Regions from separate parts of the Rhizobium sp. BK529 genome, predicted to be linked through region 1. Evidence: predicted binding sites of a transcription regulator. Region 1 holds the regulator's gene; the other holds the start of a gene.
What was found. The regulator LexA, encoded in region 1, represses DNA repair genes until DNA is damaged. The targets are predictions, from matches to a motif close to TGTTCNNNNTGTGTTCNG.
Positions count from the first base shown of each region.

Region 2: recA (recombinase RecA) is a predicted target of LexA. The motif match lies at 5,176-5,193, and genes of this name have one in related genera.

Region 1 is NZ_JACIAU010000001.1:1,657,847-1,665,413, forward strand. Features, by position in the region: gene pdhA (pyruvate dehydrogenase (acetyl-transferring) E1 component subunit alpha) at 1-715, opposite strand, end outside; gene FHX08_RS08355 (FtsB family cell division protein) at 862-1,182, opposite strand; gene eno (phosphopyruvate hydratase) at 1,328-2,602, opposite strand; gene kdsA (3-deoxy-8-phosphooctulonate synthase) at 2,744-3,589, opposite strand; gene FHX08_RS08370 (VOC family protein) at 3,586-4,473, opposite strand; gene lexA (transcriptional repressor LexA) at 4,670-5,395, shown strand; gene FHX08_RS08380 (ComEC/Rec2 family competence protein) at 5,376-7,567, opposite strand, start outside.
Region 2 is NZ_JACIAU010000001.1:1,378,853-1,386,419, forward strand. Features, by position in the region: gene FHX08_RS07020 (flagellar biosynthetic protein FliO) at 1-220, opposite strand, end outside; gene cckA (cell cycle histidine kinase CckA) at 510-3,113, shown strand; gene FHX08_RS07030 (pseudouridine-5'-phosphate glycosidase) at 3,189-4,115, opposite strand; gene FHX08_RS07035 (carbohydrate kinase family protein) at 4,146-5,090, opposite strand; gene recA (recombinase RecA) at 5,320-6,411, shown strand; gene alaS (alanine--tRNA ligase) at 6,562-7,567, shown strand, end outside.

The sequences.
Region 1 (7,567 bases):
GAACGTCCATGCCGTCGACCTGAACGCCGGGAATGCCGAAGCCGGAACCGCGCAGCGAGTAGTTCGATTGCGCGGTGGCACGGGCCGTCGAGGTACCCATGGCGTAGCGGTTGTTTTCGACGATATAGACGATCGGCAGCTTCCAGAGAGCAGCCATGTTGAAGCTCTCGTAGACCTGCCCCTGGTTGGCCGCACCGTCACCGAAATAGGCGACAGCGACTGAATTGTTGCCACGATACTTGTTGGCGAAGGCGAGACCGGTGCCGAGCGACACCTGCGCACCAACGATACCGTGACCGCCGTAGAAATGCTTCTCCTTGGAGAACATGTGCATCGAGCCGCCCTTGCCGCGCGAATAACCGCTGCGACGGCCGGTCAGCTCTGCCATGACGCCGCGGGCTTCCATGCCGGTAGCCAGCATATGACCGTGGTCGCGATAGGCCGTGATGACCTGATCGCCTTCCTTCTGCGCCATCTGCATGCCGACGACGACAGCTTCCTGGCCGATATAAAGGTGACAGAAACCACCGATGAAACCCATGCCGTACAGCTGGCCCGCCTTTTCTTCGAAACGGCGGATGAGCAGCATCTCGCGATAGGCCTTCAGCTCCTCATCGCGATCGAAATCGGCGATGGGACCGCCATTCGACGCCTTGGCTGCAGATTTCGCACTGGTTTTGCGGCTGGAAACGGTCGCGGTTTTGCGCAACGCCATTCAACCCTCCCTATGGATTTATCGGTTCTCAGGTGGCGCGTACCATAGGGAAGAAAAATGACCACAGCAATGCCATAATTGCATGGCTCATATTCACCAGTAAATTATTGATAAAAAACAAAAATATTAAATTAACTTGAATTCGGTTAATTGCGGTAATGATTGTAAATGACAATCTCGTCCGCGCGCGACATATTGAGCTGATACCGGGCCTTTTCGTCAAGCATATCCTTGTCCAGCGAGCCGTCACTGAGCAACGCCACCTGCGCCTCCAGATGCTCGCGTTTGGCCTTTAACACGGCCAATTCCTTCTCGCGCGCGATACGCTGGCGCTCGAACGCCTCCGTCGCACGCAGACCATAGTCACCATGGATACAATGATAGCCGAAATAGGAGAGGAAGGCGACCGTCATGGCCGGAATGACGAAGCGACCGGTCTTTCTCTTCTTATGATGCTTTGTCCACATACACGCATGCTCTAACGCATTACCAATCATCTCAATTTAACGCGCAGAGATTAACCGTTCGTTGACTCTGAAGCTCTCCGGCACAGACTCAACAAAAAACCCGCGCCGGAGCGCGGGTTCCAAATCCCTGATTTAACAGTTCGTATTAGCCGCGGATGATGGAACGGCCGGCATACTGTGCCTGCGGACCAAGACCTTCTTCGATGCGGATAAGCTGGTTGTATTTGGCAAGACGATCCGAGCGCGACAGCGAGCCGGTTTTGATCTGGCCGCAGTTGGTGGCAACTGCGAGATCGGCGATCGTGGAGTCCTCGGTTTCGCCCGAACGATGCGACATGACGGCGGTGTAGGCAGCCTTGTGCGCGGTGTTGACCGCATCGAGCGTTTCCGTCAGCGAGCCGATCTGGTTGACCTTGACGAGGATCGAGTTTGCGACGCCCATGCGGATACCGTCGCGCAGACGCGCCGAGTTGGTGACGAAGAGGTCGTCGCCGACGAGCTGGCAATTCTTGCCGGCGAGATCGGTCAACGTCTTCCAGCCTTCCCAATCGTCTTCGGCCATACCGTCTTCGATGGAGATGATCGGATATTTGGCAACGAGTTCGGCAAGGTATTCAGCCATGGCGCCGGATTCGAGCGTGCGGCCTTCACCTTCCAGCACATACTTGCCGTCCTTGAAGAATTCCGTCGAGGCGCAGTCGAGGCCGAGGCAGATGTCATCACCCGGCTTGTAGCCGGCTTTCTCGACCGACTTCATGATGAAGTCGAGAGCCTCCGGAGCGCTCTTCAGGCCCGGCGCGAAACCGCCTTCGTCGCCGACGTTGGTATTGTGACCCTGGGCAGCCAGTTCCTTCTTGAGCGTATGGAAAACTTCCGAACCCATGCGGACAGCTTCGCGGAGCGAATCTGCGCCGACCGGCAGAATCATGAATTCCTGGAAGTCGATCGGGTTGTCGGCATGCGCACCACCGTTGATGATGTTCATCATCGGAACCGGCAAGACGCTTGCGGAAGCGCCGCCAACGTAACGATAGAGCGGCAGGCCGGCAGCCTGCGCGGCAGCCTTGGCGACGGCGAGCGAAACGCCGAGGATGGCGTTGGCGCCAAGGCGCGACTTGTTCGGCGTGCCGTCGAGTTCGATCATGATCTTGTCGATCTGGATCTGGTTTTCAGCGTCGATACCGCCGATCGCATCGAAGATTTCCGTGTTGGCGGCTTCCACAGCCTTTTCGACACCCTTGCCGAGATAGCGCTTGCCGCCATCGCGCACTTCGACGGCTTCATGCGCCCCCGTCGACGCACCCGAGGGAACAGCTGCACGGCCCATGCTACCGTCTTCGAGATAGACATCGACCTCGACGGTGGGGTTACCACGGCTATCGAGAATCTCGCGGGCGATGATATCGGTAATTGCAGTCATGGTTTTTTCCTGCTCGGTGGGTGGATAAATCGTTTGAAACCGTCTTAATCGAAGGTGCGCAAATTACAATGGCGGTTTGCGACACGTTCGACCTGCATCTCTGATCGTCGCTATAGCACGATCATGTCAGGCTTTTGACTGTCAGCGCTTGGCAACCGCGTCGAAGGCCAGGAGCTTTTCCAGAAGCCGCGGCATGTCCCTGAGGTAGACCATGTTGGGGCCGTCGCAGGGCGCATTGTCGGGATCCTGATGGGTTTCGATGAAGACGCCGGCGACGCCGACAGCCACGGCCGCACGTGCCAGCGTTTCCACGAATTGCCGCTCTCCCCCGGACGTTTCCCCCTGCCCGCCCGGCTGCTGGACCGAGTGCGTGGCGTCGAAGATGACCGGCGCACTCGTTGCTGCCATGATCGGCAGGGAACGCATGTCGGAGACCAGCGTATTATAGCCGAAGGACGCGCCGCGTTCGCAGAGCAGGATGTTGGGATTGCCGCTCTGGTTCAGCTTGCCAAGGACGTTCTTCATATCCCAGGGCGCCAGAAACTGGCCCTTCTTGACATTGATAACGCGGCCGGTCTTGGCGGCGGCCACCAAAAGATCCGTCTGGCGGGACAGGAAGGCGGGTATCTGCAGAATATCGACGACCTTGGCCACTTCGACGCATTGTTCTTCATTATGGATGTCAGTCAGAACCGGAATGCCGAGTTCCTTCTTCAGATCGGCAAAGATTTCCAGCCCTTTCTCAAGGCCGACGCCGCGCTTGCTCGACAGGGACGAGCGGTTCGCCTTGTCGAAAGAGGTCTTGTAGACGAGGCCGATGCCGAGCTTGGCGCAAAGCTCCTTCAGGGTCCCGGCAACCATGAACGCGTGATCGCGGCTTTCCAGTTCGCAGGCACCAGCGATCAGCGACAGGCGGCCGGTGTTGGAGAAGGTGACCTTGCCGGCACCCTCGCCGACCGTCACCACGGAATTGGTATTGGTGCTCATGATGTTTCCTCGAAAGCGAAGAGCACGCCCTGGCCGGGCGCGGGCTCCACCAGAATACGGTTGCCCTTGCGTGTATAGGTCACCCCGTTAGCAGCCAAATGCGCTTCTGTCACTGTCCGATCGCCGACAGCAAAGAGGATCGCCCGGCCACGCAGGCCGCGATCCGTATCCGGCGTGACCAAATCGAAATAGGCCTCCAACCCCTCCGGGGTCATCAGACTGATCTTTGCGTTATCGGTGGACACGTCGAGCCCAAAACTCGTTTCCTCGACAGAGGTGGCTTTTACCGTCGCAGTAACGAATTCGCTGAAGGCCGTAGGCTCCGGCGCCCCAAGCACAATTTCGGCAATGCCGGTCACGCCGTTGGCATGCGCCTCCAGCGCACCCCGGTCGGCTGGCAGCGGGTTGATGCGTTCAACGGCGAAGAGGAAGAAATCCGGCGCCCTGAGATCGCCGGCGAAGGCAAGCCGGAAGCCAGCAACGCTTTCGGCATCATCAGGCATTTTTACGGGGCGCTCGAACTGCAACACGGATCCGGCACTGACGCCGCCCTTAACGAATCGAGCATGATCGTGCTTGGCATCCCTTGTACTGAAGGCGATGGCAGACAGTCCCTCGCTGCCGCACCGGAAGCGAAAAGCCTGGTTGCGGGCGGTGAAGACGTTGCCTCTCCGCGCCGTCCTCTCGCTCTCTTCGACACTCGCAACGCCCAACGGCTCGAGGTAGGTTTTGTCCGCGAAGAAAACGCAGGCATTTTCCGTGCCGAAGGGATGACGTGCATCCGGCGCGACGGTGAAGCCCAGTTTGCCCAGCCTTTCGCGTGCGAGCGCAATGTCGGTAACCGGCAAAACGAGATGATCGATCGGATACGTGTCTTGGGTCATCAGCTGCTCTCCTGCCATCGTCAGGATGATGTGCTTCGACAGGCGTTCCGAAGCAAGGCCGGATGGCTTTTCCGGCGATAAAAATAAAATTCTCAGCAGAATGAACAGAAGTTTTACGAAAATTTAGCCACTTGCGGAACACATATGGAACATATAGTGTCTGTTCTGGATTTGTTTCAATACTGGGGTATACGCCATGCTCACGCGCAAACAACAGGAACTTCTTCTTTTCATTCATGAAAGGATGAAGGAATCCGGCGTTCCGCCATCTTTCGACGAGATGAAGGATGCCCTGGATCTGGCATCGAAATCCGGCATTCACCGGCTGATCACCGCGCTCGAAGAACGCGGCTTCATTCGCCGGCTTCCGAACCGGGCGCGTGCGCTCGAAGTCATCAAATTGCCGGAAGCCTATAACCCGAGCCTGCAGCCGCGGCGCGGCTTTTCGCCAAGCGTCATAGAAGGCAGCCTTGGCAAGCCGCAGCATGTTGCGCCTCCCGCTCCGGCAAAGCCGGCACCTGTTGCCGACAATGGCAATGCCGTCTCCGTGCCGGTCATGGGTCGGATCGCTGCCGGCGTGCCGATCTCGGCAATCCAGAACAACACACACGACATTACCGTTTCCTCCGACATGCTGGGCTCGGGCGAACATTATGCGCTCGAAGTTCGCGGCGACTCGATGATCGAAGCCGGCATCTTCGATGGCGACACGGTCATCATCCGCAACGGCAGCACAGCCAATCCAGGCGATATCGTCGTGGCACTCGTCGATGACGAGGAAGCGACGCTCAAGCGCTTCCGCCGCAAGGGCGCATCGATTGCACTCGAAGCTGCAAACCCTGCCTACGAGACACGCATCTTCCCGCCGGATCGCGTCAAGGTACAGGGCAAACTCGTTGGGCTTATTCGCCGCTATCACTGATCGGTGACGGTCTGTCGTCAGCAAATGTATCGCTGCGCCAATCATAGGCGCGGTGGCGCATCCAGGGTCGCAGTAAGGTATCGAATGCGGTTGCTACCTGCAGCCCCTTATCAGTGAAACGAAGTTCAACTGAACCCGTTTTGCGCAGCGTCTCGCCGGTGAAAAGCATTGCGCCGGAGCGGCAGCGGTCAAACCGCAGGTGAACAGGCGTGACGACGATATCCGCCGTATCGCAGGCAGGTCCGAGATAGGCTGCGTTATTGATGACCGTTAGTTGCTTCCCATTCTTGAGCGAGACTGTACACCAGGCACCCTTCAGGCAGGTGAAGCGCAACGGCGGGCCGGTGGCCACAGCCTGTATCATCACCTCTCTGGATTCATCCAGCTGATCTGGCGAGAACTTCAATCTTTTGCCTTCCGGCGCAGCGGGCGCGTTGGCATCCGTGATCATGATCGGCTTCTGGTGCTCCTCGATCGCAAGTGCCCGCTGCCATTGCTGAAAGATGAAGGAAGGCGGTTTTTCGCGGTTCGAAGCCATCGCCTCACCATCAACGACAGCGACCAAACCGCCGTCTTCGGCGATGGCGACATCAGGTGCAGAGTTTCCCGGCAGCAGCGCAACAGTTAGCGTTGAGGCCGCGACGATCGCCGTTCCGGCGTGCCGCAGCCGGCTTTTGAGCAGCGTCAACAGCAGGAAGCCGAAGACTGCCGTCGGGAAGTACCAGCCGGGCAAACGGCCTACATCTATGTTGCCGCCCCAATCCGATACCGTCTTTGCGATCTTGATCACAAGATCGAGACCGAATCCCGTGATCTGCCAAAGCGGACCGTCGAGGCCGAAGGGCATCAGCAGCATCGCCATCATGCCGGACGGCATGACAATGAAGGAAATGACTGGCATGGCCGCAAGGTTTGCGGGTAATCCGTAAGTGCTCAGCCGATGGAAATGTTCGATCGAGAATAGTGCGGTCGAGAAGCCGCCAATCAGCGAGGTCAGAAAGATGCCGCCAAAAAAGCCCCCGATCATGAAAAGAGGTTTCATGATCGGCAATTTGGCGAGGGCATTCTCTCGCATTGGCCGCCCTTTCCAGAGATCGTAGCCGGCAACCAGGGCAAGCGTTGCGGCAAAGGACATCTGGAAGCTTGGCCCGAGCACTTCAGATGGCGAGACTGCAAGAATTACGAGAGCGGATAGGGCTACGTTTCTGAGGCTGATCGACGGCCGATCAAAAAAGACGGCAATCAGCATGATCGCCATCATGATGAAGGCGCGTTCGGCGGATACGGCAAAGCCAGAGATCAGATAATAGGCCGTCACTGCGGCAAGCGCACCGGCTGCGGCGATCTTCTTCGTCGGCCAGGCCTGGGCAACGCTCGCAAACAGGCTGAGAATGACGCGCAGACCGACATAGAAGATTCCGGCCGACAACGCCATGTTGAGGCCGGAAATTGCAACGATATGGGCAAGCCCCGATTGCCGCAGCGCCTCGGTCGTTTCATCGGAGATTGCGCGTCGCTCATCGGTAACAAGAGAGGCAGCAAAGGCGCCGGTATCGCCGGGCAGGACGGAACGGATGCGATCGCCAATGCCACTTCTGAGACGAAAGAGCCATTCAAGGACGACCTCACCAACCGATCCCTCTTGCACCGGTTGCGATGCAACCTCCTTCGGCGCACCGTAGAAAAAGCCGTTGGCACCTATCCCATCGTAGTAGGCGCCGAAGGCAAAGTCATATAGCTGCGGGAGGGCTGGTCCCGCCGGAGGCGTCAGGCGTGCCCGGCCCTCGATAACGGCGCCGAGCTCGAAAGCCTCTTTGGCACCGCGTACGAGCACCGAAATGCGTTCAGGCGGACGCTTGACCTCAGGGGCATCCGTTCGGCTGACGCCAAGAATATAACGCCAGCGCCCCGGCCCATCACCTTCGCGGCGTTCGACACGGCCAGTGACGGTCGTCGTCACCGCGGAATCGAGGATGACTGTCCGAGCCCGCCAAGTTTCGATCTGTGCCGAAAGCATTCCTCCAACAAAGAGAAGGACGGCCATCAGCGTCGCCTGTAGCTTTGGGCGCTCATATCCGCAGAGCGTAACAGCAATGACGAGAACAAGCAGGCAGAGCAAAGCCGACGTGGCCGGAAAATCCGCAGCCATCAAAAACCAGGTTGCGGCACCTG
Region 2 (7,567 bases), 280 kb from region 1:
TGTCGCGGCGCACGAGCACCAGGCGGCGTCGGGCATCGACGGCTGCGGCGTCGAGCACCTGCAGGCGAGGCTGGCGGTTGCGGCCGCCGCGAACGAACGGCGAAGGCGCGCGGCCGCGCAGATACCACAGAACGAGAATGAGCAGGACAAGCGCAATGCCGACACCACCGGCGGCAAGCAGGAAGCGGCTACCGTAAGCCCCTACAACATCATCGAACATAGGCACTCACTCCATTTCGCATCATGGCACAACAGACGACTTTTCCGCTCCTTAGGCAAGAGCCGGCGGGTCTGTCCAGTCACCGGCGGACGCGATTTCCTGTTGTGCAACCTATTTGGTAGAACGGGGTTACGGGGCAAACTGGCGCGTTTGCCTGTGAATTCAAGCAGTCTGACGAAAGCCTGCTGTTTTTGAGGGCGCAGCAAGTTGGTAAGAAGAAAAAGAATGCCTGATTCCCGCTTCGCAACGGTGTTACAAGCGCGGCAGGTCAGGCTTATGCGAGGAATAGATGACGAAATCGCGTCAGGTCGATGACTATAACGCGCCGCTTGTGGATCGCGGGGGGCGTTCTGGCACGGCGCTACGCATCATTCTGCTGGCAATCGTGCTGATTGCGGCAGCGGCAGCCTTCGTCCTCTTCAAGGATTCGCTCGGCAATGAATTGGTTCTTGGCGGGCTTGGCGTGCTTGCCATGGTCGGCATCTTTTTCCTCGTCTCCTCGGTAATCGGCTTTATCGAAGTGATGCCGCAGCGCCAATCCGACGGCCTGGCGCGCGCCTTTCTGAACAGCCATCCCGACGGGACGTTGATCACGGACGAAAAAGGCCGCATCGTCTATGCCAATGCCGCTTACGGCGCATTGACCGGCGCCCGCAAGGCGACCGAGGTGCAGACCCTGGAAACCCTGCTGTCGCGCCATCGCGAATCGAATGAAGCGCTTTACCGGCTGGTGAACGGTCTGCGCGAAGGCCGGGAAGGCCGCGAGGAATTCCGCCTGTTGCGCGCCGTCGGACCGGGGGGCAGCGCCGGCGCGCACTGGTATCGCCTGAAGGCGCGGCTGCTGAAGCCGGAAGACGGCGACGGCAAGCCGCTGCAGATCTGGCAGATTACCGATATCACCACCGAGCGCGAAGACCAGGAGCGCTTTTTCAAGGAACTGCAGAACGCGATCGACTATCTCGACCACGCGCCGGCTGGCTTCTTCTCGGCCGGACGCAAGGGCGAAATCTTCTATCTCAATGCCACGCTTGCCGAATGGCTGGGTCTGGACCTGACGAAATTCATGCCAGGCTCGATGAATATCGGCGATCTCGTCGCGGGCGAAGGGCTGGCGCTGATCCAGTCGGTGCAGGCCGAACCCGGCCTGAAGAAGACCGTGACGCTGGACCTCGACCTGCGCAAATCGAACGGCCAAAGCCTGCCGGTGCAGATCATCCATCGCGTCACCTCCATGCGCGACGGTGCGCCCGGCGAAAGCCGCACCATCGTGCTGACGCGCGATGCGGGCCAGGAGAACGAGCAATCCGCCTCGGCCGCCGCCATGCGTTTCACGCGTTTCTTCAACAATACACCGATGGCGATTGCTTCGGTCGACGGTCGCGGCAAGATCCTGCGCACCAATGCGCCCTTCCTGAAACTCTTTTCCAATATCGTCTCGCGTGACGATCTTGAGCGCGGCGCACTTCTGGAAACCATCGTGCAGGAGAGCGACCGGCCGCAGATTGCTGCAGCGCTCGCCGCCGCAAAGGACCGGCAAGGCGATATCGCGCCGATCGATTCCCGCACGCCGACCGATGAGGCGCGTTTCTTCCGCTTCTATGTGAATGCCGTCATCGACCAGTCGGACGAGGCGCCGGAAGAGGCGGCAATCGTCTATGCGGTCGAAGTGACCGAGCAGAAGGCGCTCGAAGCGCAGATGGCGCAGACGCAGAAGATGAATGCGGTCGGTACGCTCGCCGGCGGCATCGCGCATGACTTCAACAACGTGCTGACGGCAATCCTGCTTTCCTCCGACCATCTGCTGCTGCAGGCGAGGCCTTCGGATGCAAGCTTCGCCGATCTGATAGAAATCAAACGCAACGCCAACCGCGCGGCGGTACTGGTACGCCAGTTGCTCGCCTTCTCGCGCAAGCAGACGATGCGGCCGACGGTGCTCAACCTCACCGATGTCGTCGGTGATCTGCGCATGCTGGTCGACCGGCTGATTTCGGGCACCAATGTCAAACTCGACGTCGAATATGGCCGCGATCTCTGGCCTGTGAAAACCGATCTGTCGCAATTCGAGCAGGTGCTGATCAATCTCTGCGTCAATGCCCGCGATGCGATGCCCCAGGGCGGCACGCTGACGCTGCGTACCCGTAATTTGCCGGCCGCCGAAGTCGCCGCCTTCAACTATTCCTACATGCCGCATGAGGACATGGTGCTCGTAGAAGTGACCGATACCGGCACCGGCATTGCGCCCGAGATCATGGACAAGATCTTCGAGCCCTTCTTCACCACCAAAGAAGTGGGCAAGGGCACCGGTCTCGGCCTTGCCATGGTCTATGGCATCGTCAAGCAGTCCGGCGGCTACATCCAGCCGGAATCGGAAGTCGGCAAGGGCACCACCTTCCGCATCTTCCTGCCGCGCCATATCGCCGAGCCGGCCGTTGCCACGGAAGCGGAAGCTTCGGATCAGGCAGTTGCTTCAGGCGGTGCAAATGTAGTGGAACTCGTTCAGCCGAAGCAGCCGGAAGACCTGACGGGTTCGGCCGTCATCCTTCTCGTCGAGGACGAGGAAGCAGTGCGGCGCGGCGGCAAGCGCATGTTGGAGACGCGCGGCTATACCGTCTATGAGGCGGGCTCGGGTGTGGAAGCGCTCGACATCATGGATGAACTCGAAGGCAAGGTTGATATCGTCGTCTCCGACGTTGTCATGCCCGAGATGGACGGGCCATCGTTGCTGCGTGAGCTACGCAAGAAATATCCGGACCTGAAATTCATCTTCGTGTCCGGTTACGCTGAAGACGCATTCGCCCGCAACCTGCCGCCGGAAGCCAAGTTCGGCTTCCTGCCGAAGCCGTTCTCGCTGAAGCAACTGGCTGTGGCGGTGAAAGAGACGCTGGATAGCTGAGACGAACAAGGGGCGCTGTGCGCCCCTCACGTCTTTCCACGATGTAATTGCTGGCGAAACCCGTCCGCCCTGGCTTTATTCGCCGAGTGCGACGGCGATTTCGGCCGCCAGGCGAGCGTTGTTCTCCACCAGCGCAATATTCGTCTTCAGGCTCTGACCATCCGTCAGGTCGAAGATCGTGCTCAGCAGGTACGGCGTTACCGCCTTGCCGGTGATTTCGTCACGCTCGGCGCTGTCGAGGGCGCGTTCGATATAGATTTCCATTTCCTCGCGAGCAATTTCGTCGGCTTCCGGGACCGGGTTGGCGATCAGCATGCCGCCTTCGATGCCAAGCTGTTCGCGCGTGGTCTGGAAATTGGCGATCGCCGCCGGACTGTTCAGCGTCAACGGGCTGCGGATGCCCGACGAGCGCGACCAGAAGGCCGGGAATTCGTCGCTTTCATAGGTAACGACGGGTACGCCACGCGTTTCCAGCACTTCCAGCGTCTTCGGAATATCGAGGATCGCCTTGGCGCCGGCGCAGACGACAATGACGCCGGTGCGGGCGAGCTCTTCGAGGTCGGCAGAGATATCGAAGGTTTCTTCAGCACCGCGGTGCACGCCGCCGATGCCGCCGGTGGCGAAGACCTTGATGCCGGCAAGCGCCGCCGCAATCATCGTGGCGGCTACTGTCGTCGCCCCGGTGCGGCGTTCGGCGATCGCGAAGGCGATATCGGCGCGCGAAACTTTCATGACATCCTTGGCCTGGGCAAGCTGCTCCAGTTCGGCAGCCTCGAGGCCAATATGCAGCCTGCCATGAATGACGGCGATGGTGGCGGGAACGGCACCCTGATCGCGGATGATCGATTCGACGCTGCGCGCCATCTCGATATTGCCGGGGTAGGGCATGCCATGGGTGATGATGGTCGATTCGAGCGCCACGATCGGGGCGCCGCGCTGCTTGGCGGCGGCCACTTCCTTCGAATAGGAAATCGGCAGCTGAGGTGAGATGGGTTTGGTCATGATCCGTATCCGTTTATCGATTTAGCGGCTTCAATGCAGAATTCTCGCCGCCGGGACAAGCGAAAGCATGTCGCGGAGCAGGTCAGGCGAAAGATTTTCGTTCACGGCATGCGATGACTGGACGGTCAATGCTGCGGCAGCAGCGCCATGACGAACCGCTTCTTCGAGCGGCAAGCCGAGCATCAGGGCGGAGAGCGTACCGGCTGCAAGCGAATCTCCCGCACCGGTGACATCGGCGACAGTGTCGGAAATCGGCGGCTGCAGGACGAGCGCACGGCCTTCCTTGAAGGCGACGAGCTCGCGCTGGCCGCGGGTGACGACCGCTCCGCCAACACCGATGTCACCGAGCAGCGACGGCCAGCCGGCAGCATCGTCCGGGCGGTCGCCGACAAGGGCCGCAGCCTCGGCCTCGTTGAGGAAGAGATAGTCGATACCGTCGAGGCAGGGCAGGAGGCGCACCACCTTTGCCGGCGAGATGGCGATAGCCGCAACCGGCCTGCCGAGTGCCTTGGCTTTCGCAACGATGGCGACAGCTGTTTCCTCGGGCAGATTGGCATCGAAGAGGATGAAATCGGTGGCGGCGAAAGCGTCACGCACCCAGCGGATCGACAGCCGCCGCGGTGCAAAGAATCGATAGAGATCCATATCGGCAAGCGCGATGACCAGATTGCCGTCCCTCTCGATGATCGCCGTATAGCTCGGCGTCTTGCGGTCGAGGAAAACGAAGGGGCGGTCGTTAATCCCGGCAAAGTCCGCCGCCTCGCTCACCATCTCGCCGATCGGGTCGCCGCCGCGCGGTGAAATCATCGTCACGTCGAATCCGAGGCGGGCGAGATTGCGCGCCGCATTGAAGCCGCCGCCGCCGGGTTCCTCGAACCATGTGCCGGGATTGCTGGCGCCCGGCGCCGTCTCGCCGGAAATGCGGCCGCGGCGATCGATATGGGCGCCGCCGAGAACGAGAATCTTAGCGCTCATTTCTGCACTCCGGAAGCGAATCGAATGGCGGGCAAAGTGGCCGCATTCACGGGGCGAAGCACACTAAGCCGTTGCTTTGCATCGATAAAACAAAAATAGAACACAGGCCGTTTTACCTTTTTCTTTCAATTATTTGCAACCCCATTGCGAAATAAGAACAAATGGAGTACAAACTTCGCATCAGCGGCGACATTGCTTGAGCAGCGTCAATAACCTAAAGGTGGATCGAATGTCTCAGAATTCATTGCGGCTCGTAGAGGACAAATCGGTGGACAAAAGCAAGGCGCTCGAAGCGGCACTCTCACAGATTGAGCGGTCGTTCGGCAAGGGCTCGATCATGAAACTCGGCTCGAACGAGAACATCGTCGAGATCGAAACGGTTTCCACAGGTTCTCTCAGCCTCGATATCGCGCTCGGCATTGGCGGTCTGCCGAAGGGTCGTATCATCGAGATTTACGGTCCGGAAAGCTCCGGTAAGACGACGCTCGCTCTGCAGACCATTGCCGAATCCCAGAAGAAGGGCGGCATCTGCGCGTTCGTCGACGCCGAACATGCGCTCGATCCGGTCTACGCCCGCAAGCTCGGCGTCGATCTGCAGAACCTGCTGATCTCCCAGCCCGATACCGGCGAACAGGCACTCGAAATCACCGACACGCTGGTGCGCTCCGGCGCTATCGACGTTCTCGTCGTCGACTCGGTCGCAGCGCTGACGCCGCGCGCCGAAATCGAAGGCGAAATGGGCGACAACCTGCCGGGCATGCAGGCCCGCCTGATGAGCCAGGCGCTGCGCAAGCTGACGGCCTCGATCTCCAAGTCCAACTGCATGGTGATCTTCATCAACCAGATCCGCATGAAGATTGGCGTCATGTTCGGTTCGCCGGAAACGACGACGGGCGGCAACGCCCTCAAGTTCTACGCCTCCGTCCGCCTCGACATCCGCCGCATCGGCCAGGTGAAGGAACGCGAAGAGGTGATCGGCAACCAGACGCGCGTCAAGGTCGTCAAGAACAAGATGGCGCCTCCCTTCAAGCAGGTCGAATTCGACATCATGTATGGCGAGGGCGTTTCCAAGACCGGCGAACTCATCGACCTCGGCGTCAAGGCCGGCATCGTCGAAAAGTCCGGCGCCTGGTTCTCCTACAACAGCCAGCGCCTCGGCCAGGGCCGCGAGAACGCCAAGATCTTTCTGCGCGACAATCCGGATCTCGCCCGCGAGATCGAAACGGCGCTGCGCCAGAATGCCGGCCTGATCGCCGACCGCTTCCTGCAGAATGGCGGCCCTGACGCCGGTGACGATGCAGGTGACGCCGGCGACATGTGATCGGCCATAACTGAATCGAATTCCAACCGGCCGCATTCTGTGACGAGAATGCGGCCGGTTTTGTTTGTTCGCTGGACAGTGGCTAGGTCGAACGATAAAAGCCGATGGATTTAATTTTACCTGCCTGCTGGCAGCATCGAAGGGCATGAAATGAGCGGTGTAAACGATATCCGGTCGACCTTCCTCGACTACTTCAAGAAGAACGGCCACGAGATCGTTCCATCGAGCCCGCTCGTGCCGCGCAATGACCCGACGCTGATGTTCACCAATGCCGGCATGGTCCAGTTCAAGAACGTCTTCACCGGCTTGGAAAAGCGTCCCTACTCGACGGCGACCACCTCGCAGAAGTGCGTGCGCGCCGGCGGCAAGCATAACGATCTCGATAATGTCGGCTATACCGCGCGCCACCTGACCTTCTTCGAAATGCTCGGCAACTTCTCCTTCGGCGACTATTTCAAGGAGAATGCGATCGAGCTTGCCTGGAAGCTCGTCACCGAAGGTTTCGACCTGCCGAAGAACCGCCTGCTGGTGACCGTCTATTCCGAAGACGAGGAAGCAGCGACGCTGTGGAAGAAGATTGCCGGCTTCTCCGACGATAAGATCATCCGCATCCCGACGTCGGACAATTTCTGGCAGATGGGCGATACCGGCCCCTGCGGTCCGTGCTCGGAAATCTTCATCGACCAGGGCGAGAAGATCTGGGGCGGCCCTCCCGGCTCGCCGGAAGAGGATGGCGACCGGTTCCTGGAATTCTGGAACCTCGTCTTCATGCAATTCGAACAGACCGAGCCCGGCGTGCGCAATCCGCTGCCGCGCCCGTCGATCGATACCGGCATGGGCCTGGAGCGTATGGCCGCCGTTTTGCAGGGCGTCCAGAGCGTCTTCGACACCGACCTCTTCCGTACGCTGATCGGCGCCATCGAGGATACGATGGGCGTCAAGGCTGAAGGTTCCGCAAGCCATCGCGTCATCGCCGATCACCTTCGCTCGTCGGCCTTCCTGATCGCCGATGGCGTGCTGCCGTCGAACGAAGGCCGCGGCTACGTGCTGCGCCGCATCATGCGCCGCGCCATGCGCCACGCCCAGCTTCTCGGCGCTAAGGAGCCGCTGATGTACAAGCTGCTGCCGACGCTGGTGCAGGAGATGGGCCGTGCCT